Regions from separate parts of the Companilactobacillus halodurans genome, predicted to be linked through region 1. Evidence: a T-box and tRNA genes for the amino acid it is inferred to sense, from the RefSeq annotation. Region 1 holds a T-box; the other holds one or more tRNA genes.

Region 1 (9,137 bases):
GATGCTAAGTCACAAGTAACTATCGAATACGATGAAAACGATCATCCAGTTCGTGTTGATACAATTGTTTTGAGTACTCAACATAAAGCTGAGGCTAGTCTGGATCAAGTTAAAAAAGACATCAAGAAATATGTTATTGATGAAGTAGTTCCAGCAAACATGATGGATGACAAGACTAAGATTTTAATTAATCCAACAGGTCGTTTTGTTATCGGTGGACCAGAAGGGGATTCTGGTCTAACTGGACGTAAAGTTATCGTTGATACTTACGGTGGTTTTGCTCGTCATGGTGGTGGTGCCTTCTCAGGTAAGGATGCTACTAAAGTTGACCGTTCAGCTAGTTACGCTGCCAGATACATCGCTAAAAACCTTGTAGCTGCCGGTGTTGCTGAAAAGGTTGAAATTCAAATTGCTTACGCTATTGGTGTGGCAAGACCTGTATCAATTCACGTTGATACATTTGGTACTAGTGACTTTTCTGAAGAACAAATTGAAAAATGTATCAATGAGTTCTTTGATCTTCGTCCACTAGGTATCATTGAAATGCTTGATTTACAAAGACCAATTTATAAGAAGACGGCCGCATATGGTCACTTCGGACGTACAGATATCGATTTACCATGGGAAAAACTTGATAAAGTTGATGATATCAAGAACTTCTTACATATTTAATCGGTGATTACAGAGGCGTTCTTAAAGGTAAACTTTAGGAAGCGTCTCTTTTTTTTATGGGAGGAATTATTTAATGGCACAAAAAAATCAATCGAATGTTGTAATTGTCACTATCGCGGTATTTATTGCGACATTTATGACAGCAATTGAGGGGACGATTGTCTCGACGGCGATGCCAACAATTATTGGAAGTTTGCATGGCGTCAGTTTAATGAACTGGGTCTTTTCAATTTATTTGCTGATGACGGCGGTAGCTACGCCTATTTATGGAAAATTATCAGATATTATTGGACGAAAACCGATTCTTTTGATAGGTTTAGTTATTTTTGTTATTGGTTCGACTCTTTGTGCGATGTCGAACTCGATGTTGACATTGATTTTAGCTCGGGTGATTCAAGGTATTGGTTCTGGTGCCATTCAGCCTTTGACTTTTACGATTATCGCTGACATTTATCCACTGGAAAAAAGAGCTAAAATCCTTGGTTTCAATGGTTCCGCGTGGGGAATTGCTGCAATTATTGCGCCATTATTAGGTGGTTTTATTGTTGAACAATTAAGCTGGCACTGGGTTTTCTTGATTAACTTGCCAGTTGGTCTATTGACTATGGCTTTGATTTGGTTCTTCTTTAAAGAAGACAAGAGAGAACATGAAAAAATAAAAATTGACTATTCAGGTACAATTTTGTTGATTTTGGTTCTTTTGCCATTGATGTTGGCACTTCAATACATTGGTAGCACTAATCCAATGTTGCCAATAGGTTTAGTTTTAGTTTCGATTATTTCAATCTTTGTGTTTATCAAAGTTGAAAAACATGTTAGTGATCCAATTTTACCTTTAGAGCTATTTAAAAATAAAACTTTTGTTATTCAAAATGTTTTAGCACTTTTGGTTAGTGGTTTCTTGATTGGTTTTGAAGCTTATATCCCAACTTGGATGCAAGGTCTACTAGGATTAAGCCCTTCAATGGGAGGATTTGCTGTCACACCTAGTTCCATAGTTTGGATTTTGGGTTCATTCTGGGCTGGTACGTTGATAAAAAAAATGGCACCTAATCGTGTCATTTATATCAGTCTCTTTTTCTTAGCCATTGCTAATGGTTTGTTATTGTTAGCAAATGCCAGCACGCCATTTTGGTACTTCTGCGGTTTAGCAGGGATTGCAGGTCTAGGTTTTGGTTTAACGATTACCACAACTACTGTCACAGCCCAAACGGTTGTCGACCCAGAAAATGTTGGAGTGGCAACGAGTTTTAATACGTTGTTGCGGACTATTGGTCAATCGATGATGGTTTCAGTTTATGGAATCGTTTTGAATACAGCTTTAGCCAAAGGGGCTGCAGAAAACAAAAATATTACAGTCGATATGATGAATCAATTGATTGATCCACAAACGGCTAGTTCCTTGCCACATCAGCTTTTACCCAAAATGCGACAAATTCTTTTTTCAGGATTGCACAATATTTACGTCGCTTCTCTTGTACTATTAGTAGTGGGATTAATTCTTAATGCCTTTGAGTTGAAGAATAAAAAAATCCTTCATGCTAAATAATAGAGTATTGAAAGTTAGGATTGTAGCCGCTAAGAGGTAGCCACCGAGGACATCGCTAGGATAGTGGACACCTAAAAAGATTCGACTGTAACCAACCAAAATAACCAACAAAATGGCAATCATACTGATAATTATTTTGATGCTGATTTTTTTGAAGATAAATAAACTAATTATCAGTACTGAAATGTATAAAGCAAATGAACTGGCAGAATGTCCACTGGGGAAACTATAACCTCCGGCATAGACGAAATGATGATGTTCAGGGCGTGGTCTTTGAACGATCAGTTTGATCAAACTATTGAGTCCAGCAACGACGACCTTATTTAAGACTAGAAAAATGGCAGCATAGTTATATTTTTTAATTATTAATATGATAAAAATAATCGCTGCTATTGTAATGGTTTGATAGGTGTCACCAATATTGGTAACTTGTCGGAAGAAAGTAAGCGTCAGGTCATTTGCATGATAGATTTGCCTAATTAAAGTCATGTCGAAGTTTTTGATTAAAGTTGTTTTTAGAGCTACATTCAAGCTCCAAAAGCAAAAGGCGACCAGTAAAAGTATATTTAGGATAGTTATTTTTGCAAATATTTTCATAATTTTTGATCTCTCTATTGTTTAAGTTTTTGTTAAGAAATATAATAAAGTATAAAGATTTTGAGGGAGAGCAGATACTTATGGTTATAACACGTCGTGAGCGCAAAATCGAAGATAGTCGTTTGACTAAATTAAATAATAAAAAAAATAAGAACGCAAATTTACGTCGAAATATGACAATTTTGGGGTCTAGTGTTTTTGTCGGCACTGCCGTAGCTGAAATTACTAGTATTTCTGCGCCAACGCCAGTTAAGGCTGAGGCTTTGTCGGTCAGCAATTTAATATCACAAAATTCAGCGGCAGTTACTACTCCCGTAAGTTCCACTGGTGTCGGTGATGAGCAATTTCTTGATTATATTGGTAATTCGGCTCGTAAATTAGCTTCTAACAATGACCTGTATGCGTCAGTTATGATTGCTCAGGCCATGGTTGAAAGCGGTTGGGGAACTAGTGGCTTAGCAAGTTCGCCAAACTATAATCTCTTTGGTATCAAGGGAAGTTACAAGGATTCATCTGTTAATATGGGTACTCAAGAAGATGATGGAACAGGTAATCTTTATTCAATTAGTTCTAATTTTAGAAAATATCCTTCATACAAAGAGTCTTTGGAAGACTACGTCAGTTTAATTCGTGGCGGTACTTCAGAAAATTCACAATTATACGCTGGAGCTTGGAAGAGTAACACTGATTCTTATAAAGATGCTACAAAATTTTTAACAGGCCGTTATGCAACCGATACAACATATGCTGATAAATTGAATAGTATGATTGAAAAGTACGATTTGACTCAATTTGATACTAATCTTTCAGATAAGGATCAGACATACACTGTCAGTCAAGGCGATACTGTTCAATCAATTGCTGATAAATTTAATATAGATAAGAACAGTTTGATGAGTTTGAATAATTTGAAGACTGATAATTATATTTATCCAGGCAAGACTTTGACGATTAAAAAGATTATTGGCAATGACGCCACACAGACAACTCAAGCTGCATCGTTGACGAATTTGGCAAATACTACGAATACCAATAGTTCTAATGACAACGATAAAATTGTTGATACAGGGAATGTTTCAGACGCTTATGGAACTCAACAAGCTCCAGTTATTGTTCAAGATGAACGCAATGGAGTTAAAAAGTATGTTGCTTCTGACGATACGACCGATACATCTTCAATCGATGTGCAAAATGATTATAATTCAAATGATAATAACGATTCAGGAAATAAAAATAATTATACTGTAACTGTTCAAAGTGGCGATACAATTGATTCAATTGCTTCACAAGCAGGAACAACGATTGACAATATTAAACAATTAAATAACTTAAATTCAGATTTATTGGTTGTCGGTCAATCATTATTGGTATAGAATGTAAAACAACGGAAATAGTAGATAATAGAAATGCTTCTCAGAAAGTGCATGGGGATGTGAATGCATAGATTTCTATTTTCGAACTCGTCCACTGATTTAGTTGCCGAACTTCAGTAAGCGACTGCGAATGATCCTCGTTAAGGATTTCAAGAGTCGTACTTATTTAGTGCGGAACTTAGGTGGTAACGCGATAACTCGTCCTATGATTATATAATCATGGGACTTTTTTTGTATAGGAGGAAAAATATGTACAATCACAATACCGTAGAGAAAAAATGGCAAAAGTATTGGAAAGAACACGATACTTTTAGAACAACTAATGATCCAAAGAAAAAGAATTTTTATGCCTTGGATATGTTCCCATACCCATCAGGACAAGGACTTCACGTAGGTCACCCTGAAGGATACACAGCAACAGATATTGTTGCCAGAATGAAACGTGCACAAGGATATAATGTTTTGCATCCAATGGGCTTCGATGCTTTTGGGTTGCCAGCTGAACAATATGCTTTGAATACGGGTCACAATCCTGCTGACTTCACAGAAAAAAATATTCAAAACTTCAAGCGTCAAATCAATTCATTAGGCTTCTCTTACGATTGGGATCGTGAAGTACAAACAACTGATCCTAAGTTCTATAAGTGGACACAATGGATCTTTGAACAAATGTACAAAAAAGGTCTCGCTTATGAAGCAGAAGTACCAGTTAACTGGTCTCCAGATTTAGGTACAGTTGTGGCTAATGAGGAAATTATCGATGGCAAAACAGAGCGTGGCGGTTTCCCAGTTATTAGAAAACCAATGCGTCAATGGATGCTAAAGATTACAGCTTATGCAGACAGATTGATCGATGACCTTGATGATATCGATTGGCCAGAAAGTATCAAAGAACAACAAAGAAATTGGATTGGTCGCTCAGTTGGTGCTCAAATCACTTTCCCAGTTGTTGGTTTTGACGATAAAATCGATGTCTTCACAACTAGACCAGATACTGTTTTTGGAGTTCAATACATGACTTTAGCTCCAGAACATGATTTAGTTGATAAGATTACTACTCCTGAACAAAAAGCAGCTGTAGATGCATATAAAGAAAAAGTTTCACACAAGTCAGATCTTGATAGAACTGATTTGAATGATGAAAAGACCGGAGTCTTCACAGGAGCTTACGCTACTAATCCTGTCAATGGCGACAGAATTCCAATTTGGATTTCTGATTATGTCTTGGTAACTTATGGTACAGGTGCCGTTATGGCCGTTCCTGCTCATGATGATCGTGATTTTGCTTTTGCTAAGAAATTCAATTTACCAATGAAACAAGTTATTGAAGGAAATCTTGATGACGGTGCCATTACTGGTGATGGCAAACATATTAATTCTGATTTCTTGGATGGATTGAACAAAAAAGATGCTATCGATCGCATGGTTGAATATCTTGAGGATAAAGGCTTTGGTAAGAAAAAAGTTAACTATCGTCTTCGTGATTGGGTCTTCTCACGTCAAAGATATTGGGGTGAACCAATCCCTGTCATTCACTGGGAAGATGGAACGACTTCATTAGTTCCAGAAAATGAATTGCCATTGGAATTACCAGCTGATCAAGATATCAAACCTTCAGGTACTGGTGAAAGTCCACTTGCTAATTTAACTGATTGGGTAAATGTTGTGGATAAAAATGGTCGTAAAGGTAAACGTGAAACTAATACGATGCCACAATGGGCTGGTTCTTCATGGTATTACTTGAGATATATCGATCCACATAACGATAAAGAGTTGGCTGATTATGACTTATTGAAACAATGGCTACCAGTTGACTTGTATATTGGTGGAGCTGAACATGCTGTCTTGCACTTGTTATACGCAAGATTTTGGCACAAGGTATTATATGATTTGGGTGTTGTCCCAACTAAAGAACCATTCCAAAAATTATTTAATCAAGGAATGATTTTAGGCAAGGGTCATGAAAAGATGTCTAAGTCTAAAGGTAATGTCGTTAACCCTGATGATGTCGTTGAATCATACGGTGCTGATACTTTGAGAACTTATGAAATGTTCATGGGTCCATTGGATGCTTCAATTGCCTGGTCAGAAAATGGCTTGTCAGGTTCAGCTAAATTCTTGGATCGTGTTTGGAACTTATTCATTAATGATGATGATTACAGCACAATTCGTGAAGGCTTCTTAACTAAGGAAAATGACGGTAAATTAGATAAAGTTTATAATGAAACAGTTAAGAAAGTAACTGAAGACTTTGATGCTTTACACTTTAACACTGCTATTTCTCAAATGATGGTCTTTGTTAACGAAGCACATAAGGTTGACACAATGCCTAAGGCTTACGCTGAAGGTCTAGTGAAGATGCTTGCACCAATTGCTCCACACATGATGGAGGAACTTTGGAGTAAGTTTGGTCACGATGAATCAATCAGTTACGCTAAATGGCCTACTTATGATGAAAAGAAATTGGTTTCTGATACAGTTGAAATCATTTTACAAGTCAATGGTAAACTTAGAGACAAGATTAAAGTTGCTACAGGAACTTCTAAAGATGATTTAGAAAAAATGGCTACAACTGATGAAAAAGTTAAGAAATTTACAGATGGCAAAAATATCGTTAAGATAATTGCTATTCCTAATAAATTAGTTAATATCGTAGTAAAATAGGAAATAAGAAAAAGAGCTTCGGATTTTCCGAAGCTCTTTTTTTACGTCATTGATGGCAGAGACCAAGCAGTATTTAATATTATATATGATATGAAGGAATTTCAATTGAGAATAATTGCTTAATGCAAACTTTTAGGTGAGTTTTAATAATGAATCAATCTCTTGCCATCAATAGATTTATATTACCATTTATCTTGATTAAATAGCCTTTACAATTTATCGTATCTGTAAAGTTTAAGCAACATTTGAAATTAATTTGCAATTTAGTTAATTTAAGAGTAATTTTAGATTTTTAAGATGAGAACTTTGCTATAATTAAATGGACAGTTTTTAAGGTGGTGCATGTTTTGGGCGTAAATAATAGCCGTGATAATGAAGAAGTTATGCCGGTGTTGGAACCAGAAGTTTCTTCACAAGATACCATGTTGAAAGGTTCAGCATGGATGACGGCTGGAAGTATTTTTTCACGTATTTTAGGTGCAATATATATCATCCCTTGGATGGCTTGGATGGGCTCATATTATCCAGCTGCTAATGCTCTATTTGCCAAAGGATACAATATTTATAGTTTATTTTTAATCGTGTCGACAGCAGGTATTCCGGGTGCGATATCGAAACAGATTTCACATTATAATGCCTTAGATCAGTATTCGACAGGTAACAAATTATTCAAACATGGATTAAAAATCATGACTTTTATGGGAGTGATTTTTGGAGCCATTATGTACTTTGGAGCACCAGTTCTAGCGACATTGTTCACTGATGGCGACCCACGAAGTATCCCAGTTATCAAATCTTTAGCCGTAGCGGTTTTGATAATTCCTATCTTGAGTATTTTAAGAGGTTATTTGCAAGGCTATGCAGATATGGCGCCTTCAGCCATCTCGCAGTTTATTGAGCAGATTGCTCGTGTTGTTTACATGTTGATTGCGACTTATATCATTATGGTCATTAATAAGGGCAGTTATATTAATGCTGTTGTTCAATCGACATTTGCGGCTTTTATCGGAGCAGCTTTTGCAATTGGAATCCTAGTTTTAGCTCTCTTAAAGAAACTACCAAAATTAAGGCAGCTTTCGCGTAACGGTAAGCCAGTGACTGATGTAAATGAAAGAAACTTTACTAAAGAGATTTTTGAGCAAGCTGTTCCATTTATCATTCTCGATGCCGGAATAACTTTCTTTAATCTTTATGATCAGTCAACTTTTAATCAATTTATGAGAATGTTCGTCAATGCGACGGGTGCACAATTGGATAACTATTATTCATTGTTTGGTTTTCAAGCTAATAAATTAATTATGATTATCGTGTCATTGTCGACCGCTATGGCCGTTACAGCAGTGCCGATTTTATCTGGCCTCTATTCAAAAGGAGACGAAGGAAAGATTGAAGGACAAATTTCTAATACTTTGGAGTTATTCTTTTTTATTATGATTCCGGCTTCTTTAGGAATGTATGCTGTGGCTCAACCATTATGGACGACATTCTATCGTTATGACGCCTTAGGAGTTTTGATGTTGCAATTCTCATCAGTAATTTCAATTCTACTAGGATTGTTTACCGTTCTTTCCGCAGTTTTGCAAGCGTTGTATCGTAATCGTTTAGCTATTAAGTACTTTGTTTATGGTTTTATTGTTAAAGTGGTCGTTCAATTGCCAATGATTGCCATCTTCCATGAATTTGGACCTTTAGTAGCAACCAGTATCGGAATGGCCGTAGTTTGTTGGTTAATGACTAAAGAATTACATGCAATTTATCCATTTGATACTGGTCGAATAACTCGTCGTATCAGTGGAATCATTCTCTTTTCATTGATTATGTTCGTGTCAGTAATTTTTGTTAACTGGGTCGTTTTCCATTTCGTTGGCAATACTGATCGAATCATCAGTGTAGTCGTTTTGATTCTTGAGGCAGGATTAGGTGGCATAATTTACGGTTATCTAGTTTTGAAAACTTCCTTAGCTGATAAGATTCTAGGATCTAAAGTTGCTCGAATCAGAAAAATCTTTAATATGAAATAAATAAAAATCATCAATTTTTTTAAGAATTGATGATTTTTTCATTTCTTATGATAAATAGTGCCCATTTTCATAGCTGAAACTAGCCATGTACTTTGGTAGTTTTTCAATCAAGAGCGAAGGCAAGATAACGTAATGTTTTTTATTGAGTTTATCGGCAATATAACTATGAATTAAAAGGGCTGCCGAAATTGTTTCAATTGAAAATCCAAATTGACCAATAAAACCAGCCATGATACCTGTTAAAGTATCGCCCATACCACC
Region 2 (6,860 bases), on a different contig from region 1:
GTGCTGTTTTTTTGCAAAGCAACGTTGATTTTATCCCCATTTGGTTATACAGCTGTGCTTCGTCGCTACTTACTTGAGCATAATTTCCTTGGCTTACTGATTGAGCATTTACGTCAGTAGCTGCCCCAATTGTGCTAGTTACAGCACTTCCTGCACCCATTAGTGCGCACACTAAGAGTAAAATAGATTTTTTCATATTTTTGACCTCACTATATTGTTGTTAATTCCCTCGTACACTATTTTTTGGCAGAAAAATAGCGTACACAAAAATTGATTTTTTAAATTCATAGAACAAATATTTTAATATTTCACACACTGCTCATACATTTTCGGCATAATTATAAGCAACTTAATAGTACAAGCATTTATCCACTATTACAACAAAAAACTCTAATTTTTCTTGCTTTTTTCTATAAAAATTTCTATATAAATATTATCAAAAAAAGAAGAAAACGTTATAAACGTTGGTACTATTTACTTTCGTAGACATATATTACATGAAGATAATCTTTTCCAAAAAAATATTTTTTACAAAATTTTATCTTAAATACAAATTTTCACTCATTATCTATTAAAGACTAAAAAAGGGACTACCAATTCATCAAATAAATTGATAGTCTCTTTTGAACTCGTGAGAAAAATTTTTCTCTAAGTTCTAACTAGTATTTTTCTGTAAAAGATTGTTGAATGACGTACCACATACCTACGTACTCATCAGTTGCAATTCTAACGAATGGCATTCCATCTGAAGTGGAAATCACACGATCTGAATACCAATAAGTACCAGGAGCTAGAGCGACTTTGGAACTCTCAACAAAGTTGTGATCATAAACTGGGACATCCTCATCAGTCGTAACTCGGATAACTTCCGGTCTATCGCGATAAATATAGCTATCGCTTGAATTCAAATACTCATCTTTCCCAATTTGGTAATAATTTGTTCCATTGATATCAATCGTTTTACCAAGATACCAATCACTATTCTCTGATACAGCCTTATCGAGCGAATCGCCTTTTGAATTATACATTTCTGCAGTGCGATAAGCATCGACAAAGTACCCGCTAGTCACGGATTCAGCCTTGACACTTTGGACAGGTATAAATGAAAATCCAAAACCTAGTAGAAGAATGAATAACACTACTACAAATTTTTTCTTCATTTTTTATACTTCCTTAGTCTCCTTAGACTATCCAAAGTATAACTTGTTTAAACATATTTAACCAATGTTTTGCATGTTTTTTATATCATGCATTAATGACTTGTTATCATTTAATTTAGCTAGATAATAAGCTAAATTATAATGGTCTTCATAAGCTTGTTTATGATTAACGCCATTTTGTAAGGCTAAAGCAGCTGAATAGTTCAACTCATCTAAGAAATATGAAACATTTCTCTCTTGAGCAAAATCTAATCCTTCTTGACTTAGTTGATAAGCATCATCATATAACTTCATTTCGTCAAATGATTGAGCAATCATTTTATAAATAAAGAGAATTTCTAAGTCACTGGCATTATCGATATCTTTTTCTTCTTCAAAGGCTGCAGTGATCATTTTGAAATAATATGATGCTTGATCGGCAAAACCTTGATTCGAGTATCGTAAACCTTTGAACAAATAAGCTAATAAAGTATAAACATCAGTTTCATCAGATTTGGTATATTGTAGTACCTTATCGAACGTAAACATTGAAGTTTCAATATTGTTCTTCCAAAAGTCCAAAACACCATTGATCAACTCGTATTGTTTCCAATCATCGTTGCTCAATTTACTTCGTAATGAATCAATCTCTTTATCCAAACCATCAATATCTTTTAGTAAGGCTTTTTCTTCAATTTTATCAAGAATATTTTCTTGATTGTTTGCTTTAGATGAAAATTCACTAAATACATCGTTTAAAGTTAAGTCTAATCTTAGGCATATTTTGATTAGAATATTTACAGTTGGTGCAACATTATGTTTCTCTATTTTACTAATAGTATTTTGAGTACAAACATCTTGAGCCAGCTCAACTTGAGTTAAATTCATTTCTCGTCGTTTATTATAAATAATAGATCCAAGAAACAATGGCAACACACTCCTATCTTTGCTTTGACATTTATCAATAATACTATAATTACTAACAAAAATATACATATATGGGTTACAAATATTAAATAAATCAAATCTATAAGATTTTATATTTCCAAAATACACAAAAAAAGTAGTTGAACAGATGTTCAACTACTTAACTGATGCGGGTAAGAAGATTCGAACTTCCACGGAGATAACTCTCCACAAGATCCTTAGTCTTGCGCGTCTGCCAGTTCCGCCATACCCGCGTACGAGTAATACTATACACATAATTAAGAAAATTTTCAAGGCAATTTTTGAATGTCCTTGAGATATTTCAAATGACCGTGGCATTTACCGCAAACGAAACGTCTAGTATTGATTTTTTTGACTCGAAAATAAGTTTGATGACAGTTCTGACATTGATAAAGATGATACTTCCGATTCTTCACGGAACTAGTTATCGGAGAATAACGCAAACCTCCCACTTGCTTCAGCAAAGCTTTAAAAGTTCGGTCCTTATGCTGAGCTGGCAAATGGTCATTATATAAGTGATAGTGACACAATTCGTGCTTGATCACACCTACCAAGGTTTCATAACCAAAGTCTTGATAGATTTTAGGATTAATGTCAATGTGACGATCATTCAAGTGAAAACGGCCACCAGTCGTCCTCAAACGATTATTAAAACAAGCATAGTGAATAAAAGGCTTCCCAAAATCATCTTGGGAAACCTTTTTTATTAATTCTGTTAATTCTAAATCAGTCATTAGGCTAAATTAGTCAACTTTTGAATTAGTTTTGAAAACTTATCCATGTATTCGTCTTGTTTCTTTTCAGCTTCATCAAAACTGTGGCGATCAACTTGTTTCTTGTCACCAATACTAGTTGTCATTTCTGAACAAGCTTCAACATACTTCTTAAATGCAGATACTAATGAAATATGCGTACCCATCAAACGAGCAGGAGCTTTGCCCTTTTCCAATTTAGCTAAAGTTGTTTGATAGTTCTTAGTTCCGGTTGTGAAATCTTTTTGAACCCTTGCATATTCGACATCATCCATTTTATCCACTTTGCTACGATCCAAAGCGTCACGAATCTTTTCAAATTCTGGATTTAACTTATCTTGTTCATCTTGAATCGATTGAACAGTTTCATTGATCAATTGACCATAATTCATAGCTTTCTTTTGTGCGGCATTCATAACAATTACCTCTTATTTTCTTCTTGAGTCTTTTCAGTGTAAATATCCTTTTCGATGGTAAATCTTGGACGTTGTTTAACTTCGCTAAAAATCTTACCAACATATTCGCCGATGACACTGATACTAATCAATTGTACACCACCAAGGGCCCAGATGGATATCATTAATGACGACCAACCTACGACGACGTGACCATTGATTTTTCTAACAAAACTGTAAATCAACAGCAAAATACTAATTAAAACAATTAGAAAACCTAAGCCCATAATCATTTTGATTGGAACGATTGAAAATGACGTGATACCGTCCATCGCAAACTTAATCATCTTTCTCAATGGATATTTCGATTCTCCAGCAAATCGTTCTTTTCTAGCATAGTAGACCTTAGCCGATTTGAATCCAACTAAAGGAACGATTCCTCGCAAAAAGAGATTTCTTTCTTGATAACTCAATAAAACATCGCAAGCTCGTTGACTGAGCAATCGATAATCAGCTGAATCAGGAACAAGTTTCACGCCTAGAAATCCCATGAACTTGTAAAATAGTTCAGCAGTACCCCGTTTAAAGGCAGTATCAGTGTCACGATTATTTCTAACGCCATAGACTACTTCTGCTCCCTTTAAATACTCATCAACCATTTTAGGAATGGCATTGACGTCATCTTGCAAGTCGGCATCTATCGTTATAACGGCGTCAGAATCCTTGGAAGCACTCGTCACACCGGCCAATAAAGCGCCTTGATGTCCAAAATTACGACTTAACTTAACCCCAGAGACAAAGTGATACTGTTTTGAGAAACCATCGATCAATTGCCAAGTTTTATCACGACTACCATCATCAACGAAAACAATTTTACTATTTTCAGTAATCTTCCTTTCATCAACTAAATTTTGTAAAATTGCCATTAATTCTTTGGTCGTTTCATGCAAGACTTCCTCTTCGTTATAACAAGGAACGACAATACTTAACTTAAATAAATCAGACATTAACTTTTCCCCATTTCGATCCAACCCATTCGCAAATCTTAAAGAGACCTAAGCCACCTAAAATTGCAATTACAGGTAAAAATTCGAGTCGATAGCGACCCTGCACTTCAATCAATAATTGTACAACAGCGTATGCCATCAAAGGTAATAATATCAAAAACATCTCTTTATCGTGCGATTTTTTCCAGAGACATAATGAACCAATCCAAGAAAAGATAATCAGCATGACGCTTCCTAAGTAACCAAGAAGCTTTATATGATTAGTTAAACTTAGAGAATGTTTAGTTTCTAAGCCTGTGAAGTCAATTGTTCCTGATCTTCCAGCCCAAAGCGTTTCATTTTTATGCCAGAATAATTTCAGCCAACCATGCGTTGCATTCAAATTAGCAACATTTTCTTTGATGACTTGATGTTCCTTTTTACTCATCTTGTTGCGGCTTTCACTTAAATCAAACCGGTTCACCATCCCTTGATCATATGAACCATTTGAATTAGCATCTAGTCCAACGACGAATTTCCACTCCGAATCGCGATTCGAGAGCCCAAAAGAGTTTAAACCGGAACTTTTGACCATTAAGCCAGCTCCAGAAAAAATCACTTGGTAAATAACTAGCGTAATCAAAACTTTTAAAATTTTAGACCAATCGAATTTATTATTAGAAATAAATAAGAACAATAAAGCGTAAACGACGATTCCTGCAATAATAACTGGACCTATCGGTCTAACAATACTGCCAAGTCCCAAAGTTACTCCGGCTAAAATATAAGACCAATAACGGTCCTTTAGAATTAAATAAAACGTCAATAAGAAAAACATCATCCCGATATATTGATTATCAGCTTGGCTATTCAGTGCAAACCAATCTAGGTCAATCATTAGTAAAAATACGGCTAAACGAGCAATTTTTACTTTATTGAACAATTTGATGGAAAGCTGATAAACCAAATACAAAATTACAACTTGATAGAAAACATTCAATAATTGAACCGCAATGACATGGTGCCCAAAAATTTTGACGACGCCCATAACATAAACTAAAAAGCCAGTTTGATAGGCCCATTTAGCAAAATAATCATTATCGTGAACAAAAATATTTTTCCCCGACAAAGCCTTTGGAGCTGTAGTCCAAAAGGCCTTAAAATCACTGATTTGCGTTTTAGGAACAATTGCTAACCAAATTACAGCAACTAAGATAAATATCAACAACATGCTAATTAAAATCAAACGATTGAGTTTTAAATCATCGTCTCGAATCCTAAACAGCAGATAACCGACTCCTAAAGTAAGAATAATGGCACAAAGAAGAACCAGTATTGCTAATACTGGTTCAATTTTTAGATAATTTACTGTGTAGAAACTTCCCATTTGAATCAATACAACAGATGTAAAGATTCCCACGCAAATAATAATTAATTTGCTAATAACATTTTGAAATTTACTTAGCATTTTACTCCTCGATATTTGCTACTTTCTGCGGCTTCTTTAGGAAGTCCCCTAATTTAGATACACAAGTATTAATGTTGTCCATACTTGCGGCATAGCTAAATCTGAGATGACCTTTACCACCAACACCGAAGAAACTACCTGGCAAAATTGCTAAGTGTTCTTTTTCTAGTAAATCGTTGGCAAATTTAACATCATCTTGTTCGTATTCATCAGGAATCTTAGCAAATAGGTAGAATGCCCCATCTGGATCTGGACAATCGAAACCTAATTCGTTTAAGCCCTTATGTAAAACATCACGTCTTGCCTTGTATTGATCCCTCATAGAAATTGGATCGTCATACCCGTTGGTATAGGCTTCCAAGGCTGCATATTGCGTGATTGATGAAATAGAAGTTGTAGCTAATTCGTGAATCTTATTGATTTGCGAAATAACTGCTGCTGGTCCACAAATAATACCAAAACGCCAACCAGTCATAGCATGCGACTTAGACAATCCATTCAAAAGAATCGTTTGCTCAGGTAAAATTTTACCAAATGACACATGCTTGAAATTATAGGTCAATTCACTATAAATTTCGTCACTGATCACAAAAACATCATGTTGCTTCAAGACGTCTGCCAATGCTCTCAGTTCATCTTCTGTATAACTAACGCCAGTAGGATTACTTGGGAAATTAAGCAAGAAAATCTTGATACGTGGATTAGTTCTAAATGCTTCTTTCAATGCTTCAGGAGTGACCTTAAAGTCTGTCTCTGAAGTGTCAATATAAACTGGTGCGGCACCATTGAAGTCGGCATCCGGTCCATAAATCGTAAATGATGGTGAAGGAATCAAAACCTCATCACCGTCTTGCAAAATTGCATTGAATGCTGAGAATACACCCTCAGTTACACCCGCTGAGGCTATGATTTGAGTTTCAGGATCATAATTCAGATCATATTTGTCATGTAAATAGTCTGCCACAGCATGCAAAAGTTCATGAATGCCTTCAGGCACAGTATAATGTGTCTCATTGTCGTCAATTGCATCTTTGGCGGCTTTTTTGATATGTTCTGGGGTTGGGAAATTAGGTTCCCCAACAGTCATATTGACCACCCCTGGAATACTCTTTGCTTTAGCATTAAACTTAAAAATCTCTTGTTGCTTAATGGCAACTACAGACGGTTTCATA

The links. The T-box of region 1 lies ahead of leuS (leucine--tRNA ligase). A T-box ahead of a tRNA ligase gene usually reads a tRNA of that ligase, here a tRNA-Leu.
Region 2: it encodes a tRNA-Leu, which carries the amino acid that the T-box ahead of leuS (leucine--tRNA ligase) is inferred to sense. The anticodon was not compared.

The regions. Positions count from the first base shown of each region.
Region 1 is NZ_VDFO01000001.1:41,377-50,513, reverse strand. Features, by position in the region: gene metK (methionine adenosyltransferase) at 1-672, shown strand, start outside; gene FHL05_RS00190 (MDR family MFS transporter) at 746-2,221, shown strand; gene FHL05_RS00185 (phosphatase PAP2 family protein) at 2,168-2,818, opposite strand; gene FHL05_RS00180 (glucosaminidase domain-containing protein) at 2,899-4,191, shown strand; T-box leader at 4,190-4,400, shown strand; gene leuS (leucine--tRNA ligase) at 4,441-6,855, shown strand; gene FHL05_RS00170 (putative polysaccharide biosynthesis protein) at 7,239-8,876, shown strand; gene FHL05_RS00165 (NAD(P)H-hydrate dehydratase) at 8,922-9,137, opposite strand, start outside.
Region 2 is NZ_VDFO01000064.1:532-7,391, forward strand. Features, by position in the region: gene FHL05_RS11930 (SLAP domain-containing protein) at 1-29, opposite strand, end outside; gene FHL05_RS11935 (SLAP domain-containing protein) at 660-1,160, opposite strand; gene FHL05_RS11940 (helix-turn-helix domain-containing protein) at 1,218-2,135, opposite strand; tRNA gene FHL05_RS11945 (tRNA-Leu) at 2,235-2,320, opposite strand; gene FHL05_RS11950 (SprT family protein) at 2,357-2,821, opposite strand; gene FHL05_RS11955 (hypothetical protein) at 2,821-3,255, opposite strand; gene FHL05_RS11960 (glycosyltransferase family 2 protein) at 3,261-4,241, opposite strand; gene FHL05_RS11965 (ArnT family glycosyltransferase) at 4,234-5,688, opposite strand; gene FHL05_RS11970 (aminotransferase class I/II-fold pyridoxal phosphate-dependent enzyme) at 5,690-6,859, opposite strand.